DNA from 3 places in the Paenibacillus sp. MMO-58 genome. Region 1 is predicted to be linked to each of the others. Evidence: riboswitches for the same ligand, from Rfam matches in the RefSeq annotation. Region 1 holds a riboswitch; each other region holds the start of a gene.
What was found. A riboswitch is a leader RNA that binds a small molecule or an ion and turns the genes downstream of it on or off. The one in region 1 is predicted to bind ZMP and ZTP.
Positions count from the first base shown of each region.

Region 2: linked by a shared signal. The riboswitch ahead of WFJ73_RS15240 (IMP cyclohydrolase) and the one ahead of WFJ73_RS25545 (DJ-1/PfpI family protein) in region 1 are both predicted to bind ZMP and ZTP.
Region 3: linked by a shared signal. The riboswitch ahead of WFJ73_RS29135 (bifunctional 5,10-methylenetetrahydrofolate dehydrogenase/5,10-methenyltetrahydrofolate cyclohydrolase) and the one ahead of WFJ73_RS25545 (DJ-1/PfpI family protein) in region 1 are both predicted to bind ZMP and ZTP.

Region 1 is NZ_JBBCVY010000010.1:147,463-150,736, reverse strand. It holds gene WFJ73_RS25550 (effector binding domain-containing protein) at 70-933, opposite strand; gene WFJ73_RS25545 (DJ-1/PfpI family protein) at 1,005-1,604, opposite strand; ZMP/ZTP riboswitch at 1,657-1,736, opposite strand; gene WFJ73_RS25540 (glycoside hydrolase family 25 protein) at 1,871-2,584, shown strand; gene WFJ73_RS25535 (hypothetical protein) at 2,628-3,044, opposite strand; gene WFJ73_RS25530 (glutathione peroxidase) at 3,136-3,274, opposite strand, start outside.
Region 2 is NZ_JBBCVY010000004.1:378,557-381,830, forward strand. It holds gene WFJ73_RS15225 (beta-galactosidase) at 1-414, shown strand, start outside; gene WFJ73_RS15230 (hypothetical protein) at 954-1,130, shown strand; gene WFJ73_RS15235 (YfjL-like protein) at 1,250-1,558, shown strand; ZMP/ZTP riboswitch at 1,652-1,729, shown strand; gene WFJ73_RS15240 (IMP cyclohydrolase) at 1,780-2,499, shown strand; gene WFJ73_RS15245 (DUF4304 domain-containing protein) at 2,643-3,274, shown strand, end outside.
Region 3 is NZ_JBBCVY010000015.1:19,415-22,688, forward strand. It holds gene WFJ73_RS29125 (beta-galactosidase) at 1-498, shown strand, start outside; gene WFJ73_RS29130 (cyclodeaminase/cyclohydrolase family protein) at 582-1,220, opposite strand; gene WFJ73_RS29135 (bifunctional 5,10-methylenetetrahydrofolate dehydrogenase/5,10-methenyltetrahydrofolate cyclohydrolase) at 1,221-2,075, opposite strand; ZMP/ZTP riboswitch at 2,159-2,243, opposite strand; gene WFJ73_RS29140 (CapA family protein) at 2,377-3,274, shown strand, end outside.

The sequences.
Region 1 (3,274 bases):
CAAAACAAATCTCACAAAAAAAAGAACATGCCGAGAATTTCGTCATGCTCTACTAGGTTTCTTCTTTGCTTAGCGAATCGGGATATAGATGGTCATGCTGATTTTCTGCGGTGTGGAGTTCAGAACATCCGTCACTTCAAAGTCCGGTCCCTCTCCCCGCTCGTAATTGCTGTTAGGCAGCCAGGTTCCATAGATGTATTTCCATGCGTTTTGTCCAACTTCGGGCATCGTTCCGTTGCGGAAAGCCGCATATTTGCCGGCGGGAAGCTCCAGACAGGCGAAGCCGTCCTCTACCTCCGCAAACGAAGTGACCTCCTCGCCGATAAGGAACGAAAAGGCGCCATCCTCGCTGTAGCCATGGGGGATGCCATAAGCAAAAGCCGGCCGCGCTTTGTTAGGAATGCGCATAAAGTATTCATGATTGCCAAAGTGCGCATAGAAACCCGGAATCTCCTCGAAATACCGCTCGTTGTTCAGATTGGTCGGGTAGTTATAACCGATAATACGAGTCGCAGGCCGTTCAATGATGTCCGGTTTGTACATCGTCAATCCTCCTCGGATATTAGCCGTTAGTGCAACGAGATCAATGGGGAGCTGCAAGGCAACCTTCCCCTGATGCTTCCTGTACTGTGCCGGAGCCATGCCGAAATAACCGGCAAAAGCACGGGTAAACGCCTCCTGCGAGCCGTATTGGTAAGACACCGAGATATCAAGCACCGTTTGACGGGTAACTCTCAGCTCTTCGGCAGCTCTGCTTAACCTTCTCTTCCGAATGTATTCCTGCACCGTAAAGCCCGTAATGGCATGGAACAACCTTTGAAAATGGTACAGCGAAAATCCCGCCCGGGCGGCTATCGCCTCCAAGCTAAGGGCCTCCTGCAGCTGTTCTTCTATAAAGGTAATCGCGTTTTGGATTCGTGCGTAATGTTCCATTCGTAAGATTGATCCAGCTCCCTCGCTCATCGTTACGGCTATCCTATCAGGAAAACGTCTTTTATATTTGATCAGAAGTGCTCTTTTTGCACCCAATCGTATTCCATCAATTTTGCGGTATGCAAGGCTCTCTCCTTGCCATGAAGGCGACTGATGACATAGAGGGACATGTCGATGCCGGCGGAAATGCCGGCAGACATTACGATTTTCCCGTTATCCACATATCTGGCGGTCTCGGAGATTTCGGCGGATGCCGGGGCGACCTGCCTTAGTTCGTCGGTTGCAAGACGATTCGTCGTCAGCTTCAGCCCTTCCAGCACTCCCGCCTTCGCAAGGAGCAGCGATCCCGTGCAGACGGATAGAAGCAGCTCCGACTCGTCAGCGCATTTCCTGATCCAATCGGTCAGCACCTTGTTGTGCATTTCCTGACGGGAGCCCAAGCCGCCTGGGATAAGTACGATATCGGGCTTGGGACAGTTATCAATGGTATAGGCCGGATTAACGCTCAGATTGCCTAGGGCCTTAACGGGAGCTGTCTTTTCCGACACGGTGAACACATGAAAATCCTGCCCTCGATTGCTGCCCGTAATAAACACTTCGAACGGTCCCGTAAAGTCCAGCACTTCCACGTTGTCGTAGATCAGAATAGCTACATTTCTTCTCTTCTGCATCCGCTTCATCCTCCCCAATAAAAAAGAGCATCGCCTCTCTTCACGAGAAACGATACTCTGCCCAGGCGTACGGCTGATGACATATGTGCTCCCTCGTGGTTCTCCACGTTTACGCCAGTCGCACATACCATATATTTACTTTTATCATATACCGGGCATATTCGCGGAGCAAGCTAAATATTGCGGAAACAAATAAGGACAAGCTGACGTCTATGTATTGGAGTGTTCAAGGTAAAATTAAAGGCAGGTACAAAGGATGGGTGGCTATGAAGCTAAGCAGATGGCAGAAAAGCACCGCGTGTATACTGCTGCTCCTTATCATTTCCGGCGTTTTGGAATATAAGGGCATCATTTGGCATAACAACCTGTTTGCGTCTAAATACAAGGTAAGAGGGATCGATGTGTCCCACTATCAGGGCGAGATTGATTGGGGCAAGGTTGCTGGCAGCGGCAAATGGCAGTTCGTCTATATCAAGGCAACGGAAGGAAAGGATATGACGGATAAGGAGTTCAAGTCGAATTGGGAGCAAGCCAGAAGCCAAGGAATGAGGATCGGCGCTTATCATTTTTTCACAACTCAGAGCACCGGCACCCAGCAGGCGGCGCATTTTATCGAAGAGGTACCCAATGATCCCGCTAACCTCCCGCCCGTTATCGATATCGAGATTGCGCTTGATAAGGATGTCGCCCGCATTCAGCGGGAACTGACCATCCTCTCCAGCCATCTGGAGGAGCATTATAAGCAGAAGCCTATCCTGTACGTAACTTACGATACCTTTAATACCTATATAGATGGCAGCTTTAAGGATTACGAAATCTGGATCAGGGATATCGTCAAGCATCCGCGTTTACGAGGAGACCGTAGTTGGTTATTCTGGCAATACAACAATCGGGGCCATATCCCCGGTATCGATGCGTACGTCGACATTAACGTTTTTAACGGAGACAAAGAACAATTTAAGGCCAGGTTTGATCGCTAAAAAAATAGAAGCCGAAGCTTCTTGGGAAGCATCGGCCAATGGATTACTTTTCAATTTTATAGGTAAACTTCCACTCAGCCGTGTTCCCTGAATACCTGCCGCGATTCTCCGTCACAACGACCTTCAACGCTTTATTGACGGTTTTTGTGATAGACGATACCTTTACGGTATCGTTGGCTGAGTTGCTATCGGGAATTTTGTCCTGCTCTTCGGCATATGCCTTCAGCTTAATGCTATCCGTTGATTTCAAGCTTAGGGTAATGCTTTTGCTTTTCTGAACTTCCTTGCCATTCACGTAAGCCTTAGTCAACCACTCGTTACCGACATGGTTATTCTCAACCAACTCCACGCTGACAAGCGTCACTTTGAACTTGGTTGTTTTGTCCGAAGCCGAGACCGGTTGCATAAGCAGGGCAAAAACAGCCGTAACCGCCATAGCTACCTTCACAAGCTTACTCAATGCGAATGCCTCCCTCGAAATTTTTCTTAAAAGAAACTTCTCCGGGGCGCATGTTTATCCTGCTTCTTTACCATTTTCGCAATAATTAGACTTATTGCTCCGAGGATAATGCCTCCTCGATGGCCAGTTCCAAATCGGCCGGCTGCGTCGTTGGCTCGAATCGCGCGATAACTTTTCCTTCCCGGTTAACGAGGAACTTGGAGAAGTTCCACTTTACGCCGTCGCCTTCA
Region 2 (3,274 bases), on a different contig from region 1:
GAAGGCACGAAGGCGGTAGGCTTCAACGAGGTGCTTAGCGTTCAGAACCCGGAAGCGGAAGTTGTCGCCCGGTACTCATCCGAATATTATCAAGGGGAGCCAGCGTTAACCCGCCGGAATGTTGGGGAAGGCCAAGTCTGGTACTTAGGAGCTGCCTACAGCGAACCGGTAGTCGATGGGATTTTGGATGAGATTGGTTTACGCTCGCCTCTCGCGGACCGGATCACTGCCCCGGCTGAAGTCGAGATCGGTATTCGATCCTCGAAGGATGCTTCTTACGCTTTCCTGCTGAACTATTCGGATAAGCCGGTTGCGATTCAGGTGAAGCAGAGCGTAACAGACCTCCTGACCGGAGCAGCAGTGGAAAACGATGTAGAGATGCCGGCTTACGGCGTTATGATTTTGGAACTTTAATATATGAGCCCCGTGGGATTTTCCTGCGGGGGCTTTTTGCTGCGCAAACAAAAAGCCTGCGGCAATCAGCCGCAGGCAACAATAGAGAATATATAAAGGGGGGTCTTGTCCCTTATTATAGGAGCCGATAATGAAAGGAACCTGAGCGGAATATTACAGGAAGGTTACAAGTTCAGTTGATTGATACGTCCATCCGCCATTGCTGCTGAGGGAAAATAAAATTCTTTAATGAAAAATAAAGTTCTTTAATTCAAGAAGATTATTATTTGTCTGTGAAAATAAAGTTCTTTAATGCCATATACTTGGGAAGTTCCCCCTCACAGGTACAGAATGAGAGGTAGCTGTCTGACGATAAGAACATCTATCTACAACCGGAGTCGCGTTAACTGCGACTCTCGTTATAGATAGATGTTCTTGTTTTAAACAGTACGTGATCCCTTTCGGATTGCACGTTTTATTTATTCATTGAGCTAACGGGCAGGATTGCGTGGTAATATAAGGTGATAAATGAAAGGTTATTATGAAGTGGAGTGAGATACTTGAAAGGACCTTTTGGAGTTCAAATCAATGATAGTGTTTATGCAAATGAAGGTGATTTAGGGCATAACGAGTTTTTGGAAGCGTTTATTGAATTTATTGAGAGCAAGGGGTGGCAGTTTGGCGGTGGGACTGCTCAAATAGATGCAAGCGGCGAAAGAGCAGACGATTGTGATTAAGAAAGGGCGGATAGATTAGTCGATTCGCGAATATGTTAAATGTTGAAGTGTTGCGAAATCCGTAAATAAAGTATTAGATTAAATTTATATATAACACATTTTAAAGGAATGAAATCTAAATGAAAGTTCGTTATTTAATCTTTGCTTTAGTGATATTCGTAATAATAGTTGTTGGCTATTTAATCTATTGCCTTGGTTACGGAAATCCAATATCTAAAGGGATGTTTAAAGAAGAAGTCGAAGAATATCTCAGAAAAAACTATCAAGATGAAATGATTATTGAAAGTATTGAGTATAGCTTCAAAGAATCTACATCTAGCGATCAACATTTTATTGCAGTTGTTCATCCCATGAATAATCCAAATCAGATCATTAGAATTGATAAAGGATACGATGGTAATCTTCAAAGTTATAATGTTGAGAATTAATAACAAGGGTAACAAGTTGTTCAACTAACGGTGAACGTTAGTTACATAATGACAAAAAAAACATTGAAAATTGTTATTATATATCTAATTTAGAGCCTTATATGTGACTGGCGAAGCATGGGGATCCATGAGGAAGCATATAAGTTGTAGCCGTACGCCTGGGCAGAGGTAAGGGGAATTCCCCTTACCTCTTTGTGTTTATTCGAGAGGAGAAGAAGCAAATGAAAACAATTCAATACGATTTGTTTGAAAATCCATATCCCGGAAGAACACTTATTGTAGGTATGACTCCTTCAGGATCGCATTATGTTCAGGTGTACTGGATTATGGGAAGAAGCGCTAACAGTAGAAATCGAGTATTTGAAAGAGAGGGGGCTAATGTAAGAAACAAAGCATTTGATCCTAGCCTAATGGAAGACCCTTCTCTAATAATTTATTATCCTATACGACATAGGGATAAAGTACACATTGTCTCTAATGGTGATCAAACTGAAACTATTTATGAAGGATTAAAGGACCAAAGATCCTTTCACGAATCATTAATGCTTCGAGAGTTTGAACCAGATGCTCCCCACTTTACCCCAAGAATCTCAGGTATAATTAACACAGAACTTAAACAATACAGCCTATCAATTCTCAAAACAAAGGACAATGATCCTTCAGTTTGTATACGTAACATGTATCAATACAGCGGATTCAAAAAGGGAATAGGTCATTGCATACATACCTATAGTTCAGAACTGGATGGTGTACTTAAGCCATTCGAAGGTGAACCATTTGAGGTACCACTATCTGATTCAATTAATGAATTAGCAGACTACTATTGGGAACGTATAAATTCTGAGAACAAAATTGCATTGTTAGTAAAGTTTATTGATGTGCAGAATGAGGATATACACTTGCAAATTCGAAATAAGAATTCAACTATCGGGAGACTATAGTTCAAACAAAAGCTTCAGCGGATCGAAGGATCCTACTGCAGCTTTTGTTGAAGTAAAGGTTACTTTAATCAGAATTAGTTAAAGGATACGTAGAGTATCTTCTCGAATTAAACGTAAAACGTATCTGCCGAGGTAAATCGCGAATGAAAACAAGTGAATTTAGAAAGCTAATTAAGAAATATCTAGCACCAGAACTAAACAAAATTGGATTTATTGGAACAGATCATCACTTTGTAAAAGATAACGGCAGCCACGTAATCAATGCTATTGTGATACAGGCGGATAAGTATGGTGGATCGTGCGTTGTAGAGTTGGGGGTTCACTTCGATTTCCTTCCTAATACAATTAGAGAGTTTATCCCTGTAAGCAAAATAACTGTCTATGACTGTGAGTTTAGAACACGATTGATTAATAAATTAAACTGGTTCCAATCAAATGTTCTTCGTCAAAAGAAAAGTGAAGTTTGGTTTCGGTATGATCATACTGAAGATGAGTCAAGAGCAAGGGCATTAATACAAGAAATGAAAGATATGATACTAGGCCAGGGGTTAAGTTACTTCTCTCAGTTCAATGAAGATTTCCCTCGTGCAATAACCTCAATAAAATTGAATGAGTTATCACAACGTACAAAGAAATTAGACAGTTACGGAGCACCCTTGAATTTAAGATTAGCATTGTTAATAGCACGTACCCATATCTTCCTCGAAAATAAGGCTGAAGCCGCTAATTTTGCCCATTGGGGACTTACAAACATAGGTAAGACAACTGGACTAAT
Region 3 (3,274 bases), on a different contig from region 1:
GGCATTCGTTATTCGCAATTTGTGGAGCCTAAAAAGGTGTTGCTCAAAGGGAATCCGTTTGGCGTTGGCGAGTCTGACAATAACGTAGAGGTATGGATGGAGCTGCTTACGCCAACTACGGCGGAAGTATTGGCTTGGTACGATCACCCGCATTGGGGACAATACGCGGCGATCACGACCAACCGGCATGGCGAAGGCGTCGCAACCTATATCGGCTGCCTGCCAAGCGAAGCGGTTGCCCGCAAAGTGCTGGAAGGAGCATGCCGCGAAGCAGGGATTTGGGGAGTCGATCAAGAGCTCCAGTTCCCGATTATCGTGAAGACGGGTACTAACGAGTCCGGCAAAACAATCCGCTATTATTTCAATTATTCGGATGAATCGCAATCCCTCGTCTATCCTCATGGAGACGGCGCCGAGCTGCTCGCGGACCGCGAGCTCCGCTCGGGTGACACGATTGAGCTTGAGCGTTGGGGCGTAGCGATTGTAGAGGAAGCTTAAGTAAAAAGGCTGTTCCTATAAGTCATTAAGATGACTAAGGACAGCCTTTTTCTATTCAGCTACATTGGATTTCGTATGGAAAACTAATTAAAGATGCGATTGCGCGTGATTTGCAGGGAGCTGCTTTTCAGATCCTGAATCTCGTTCATTAGCGAAGCTACCTTGTCCGAATAGAGCTGCTTCAGCTCCGCGTCCTTTAACGAGGCCAGGTTGATCTCGATCGTCAGCAGTGCAGACTGGGCCGCAGCTTCGAACAAAATCGCTCCAATCCCCAGATCGGAGATGACGTTTTTGTTAGAAGATTCCGCAATGCGATGGGTAAAGGTTAGACCCTCCCTGCACACCTCAATGAGACGTAGAGGAACATCAATCGCTTGAATCGTAGCTTCGTGAAGCGCGTTTTTGCGTATACGTTTCTCTTCATCCGAGCTCTTAGGGAGCTTTAGCGCATCCATGTATTTATTAAAAGAAGAACTATCCGCCTGAAGCAGCCCTTCGCATTCTGCCGTTGATCGACGCATCTTATCTAAAACTTCAGCAATAGTGGATTGAATATCGGCGAATTTTTCTCCCTGAGTCAAGTTCCCAACCATTGAAGTCATCGAAGCTCCAAGCGCAGCAATCAATGCGGCTACGCTTCCTCCACCCGGCGTAGGATTGGAACTGCCGGCTTGCTGCAGAAAATGACGGATAGAAACATCCCACGTTATTGTTGTAGTCATTTATTTGCCCTCCCCGAGCTGAAGGTCAATAGCCTTTATCAGATTCTCGAACAGGATAGCCGTTGTTAACGTTCCTACCCCGCCAGGTACAGGGGACACCGCCGCTGCGCTTGATTGAACGTCGATTGCAACATCGCCAACCATTTTACCCTCCGGCGTTTCGTTAATTCCGGCATCAATAATGACGAGATTGGGATGAACCATATCTGGCGTAACGACGTTTGGACGGCCGACCGCGACAAAGGCGATTTCGGCATGGCTCAGATGAGAAGCGATATCCGGCGTGCGCGAATGACAGACGGTTACGGTGGCGTTCTCGCGCTGAAGCATATGGAACAGCGGGAGTCCGACGGTCTGGCCGCGTCCCACGAGCGTTATATTCTTGCCTTCAAGCGTATAACCGTAATGCTTCAGAAGCCGGATGCAGGATTGGGGAGTGGCCGGGTAGAGACCGGTGTCACCCGTTACCGTAGCAAGCTTGTTATCGGGCGTAACTCCATCCACGTCTTTCAGCGGGGAGATTGCCTTCTCAATGGTGCTCGCCGACAGATGCCGGGGCAGGGGCAGCTCCAACATAATGCCATGAACGGATGAATCGTTATTCAGCCGGTGAACGAGCTGAAGGATCTCCTCTTCCGCAACCTCTGCCGTGAACGCGTGGAGAGTAAAAGCTACGCCTAGCTTCTCGGCAATTTTTTGCTTGGCCCCGGCATAATAAGCCGATGCGGGATCTCCTTCGACCAGAATGGTCGCCATATGAGGCTGGACCCCGTTCCGCTTCCACTCTTCGACCTTCGTCCGGATTCCTTCGTATACCTGATCTGCTGCTTCCTTCGCTTTCAAGAGCTTTGTCATTCCAATCCCTCCATGCCATTTTGTTCATGAACGAAAAAAAGCACCTGCGGAAGGCTCGCGAAAAAACGCAAGTCTGTCCTCAGATACTTTTCCCAGGCGAACGGAACGTCCAAGCTGCATGCTCCCTCGTGGTTGATTCCACTTTTTTCGCCAGTCGCATGCAACGTTATTTTTCTTACTGTATCAAAAGTTTGAGCGAAAGAAAAGTCTTTCCCTTCTAGTAATCTATTTCTTCCAACCGGCATACACATTAGTAGTCTTGGCTGGAAGATACATAGATTCCATGGAGGGTACGATGCGAATGAGCGTGCTTAAATACGTAATGGCTTTGCTTCTTTTTCTGGGCTTTAATCTGGAGGCGGCGGGCAATGTGACGGCGGTAGCCTCTTCTGCTTCGGCAAAGCCGGCTGCCACAGAGGATAAGCCGATCGAGATCAGCTTTGCAGGGGATATTTTGCTGGACGGGAAGGTTGCGGCGAATATGGAAAAGTATGGCGTGAATTACCCGTTTGAAAAGGTGCGAGGCCTGTTATCCGGCTCCGACATCAGCTTCGCCAATCTCGAGACTCCGATCTCGACACGCGGGCAAAAGGCGATTAAAACGTACACCTTCCGTTCCGCTCCCAAAACGCTGCAAGCGATCGTTAACTCCGGGATCGACGGAGTATCCGTTGCGAATAACCACACGCTCGACTACGGGGTGGACGCGCTGAACGACACGATAGATTATCTGAACGAATACAAGATCGGCCATGCCGGTGCCGGCAGCAATATCGACGAGGCATTCACTGCTTATACCAAGAAGGTCAACGGGAAAAAGGTAGCAATCGTTGGCATCAGCCGGGTGCTCTCCGGCCCAAGCTGGTATGCAGGGGATAACAAGGCAGGCATCGCCTCGGGTTACGATTTTGATACGATGATGCGTTACGTCAAGAACGCGGTTAAATATTCGGACATTGCAGTCATCTATATTCACTGGAATAACGAATACCAGGATTACCCGGAGGACTATGCGAGAACGTATGCGAAGGCTTTTATCGACGCGGGGGTAGATGCCGTAATAGGAAGCCATAGCCATTGCTTGCAGGGCATTGAGACGTATAAGGGCAAACCGATTTTTTATTCCCTCGGCAACTTTGTGTTCACTCCAACGCAGCGCTCGAACAAAGCGTACGACTCCATGATTGCTACTCTGACGT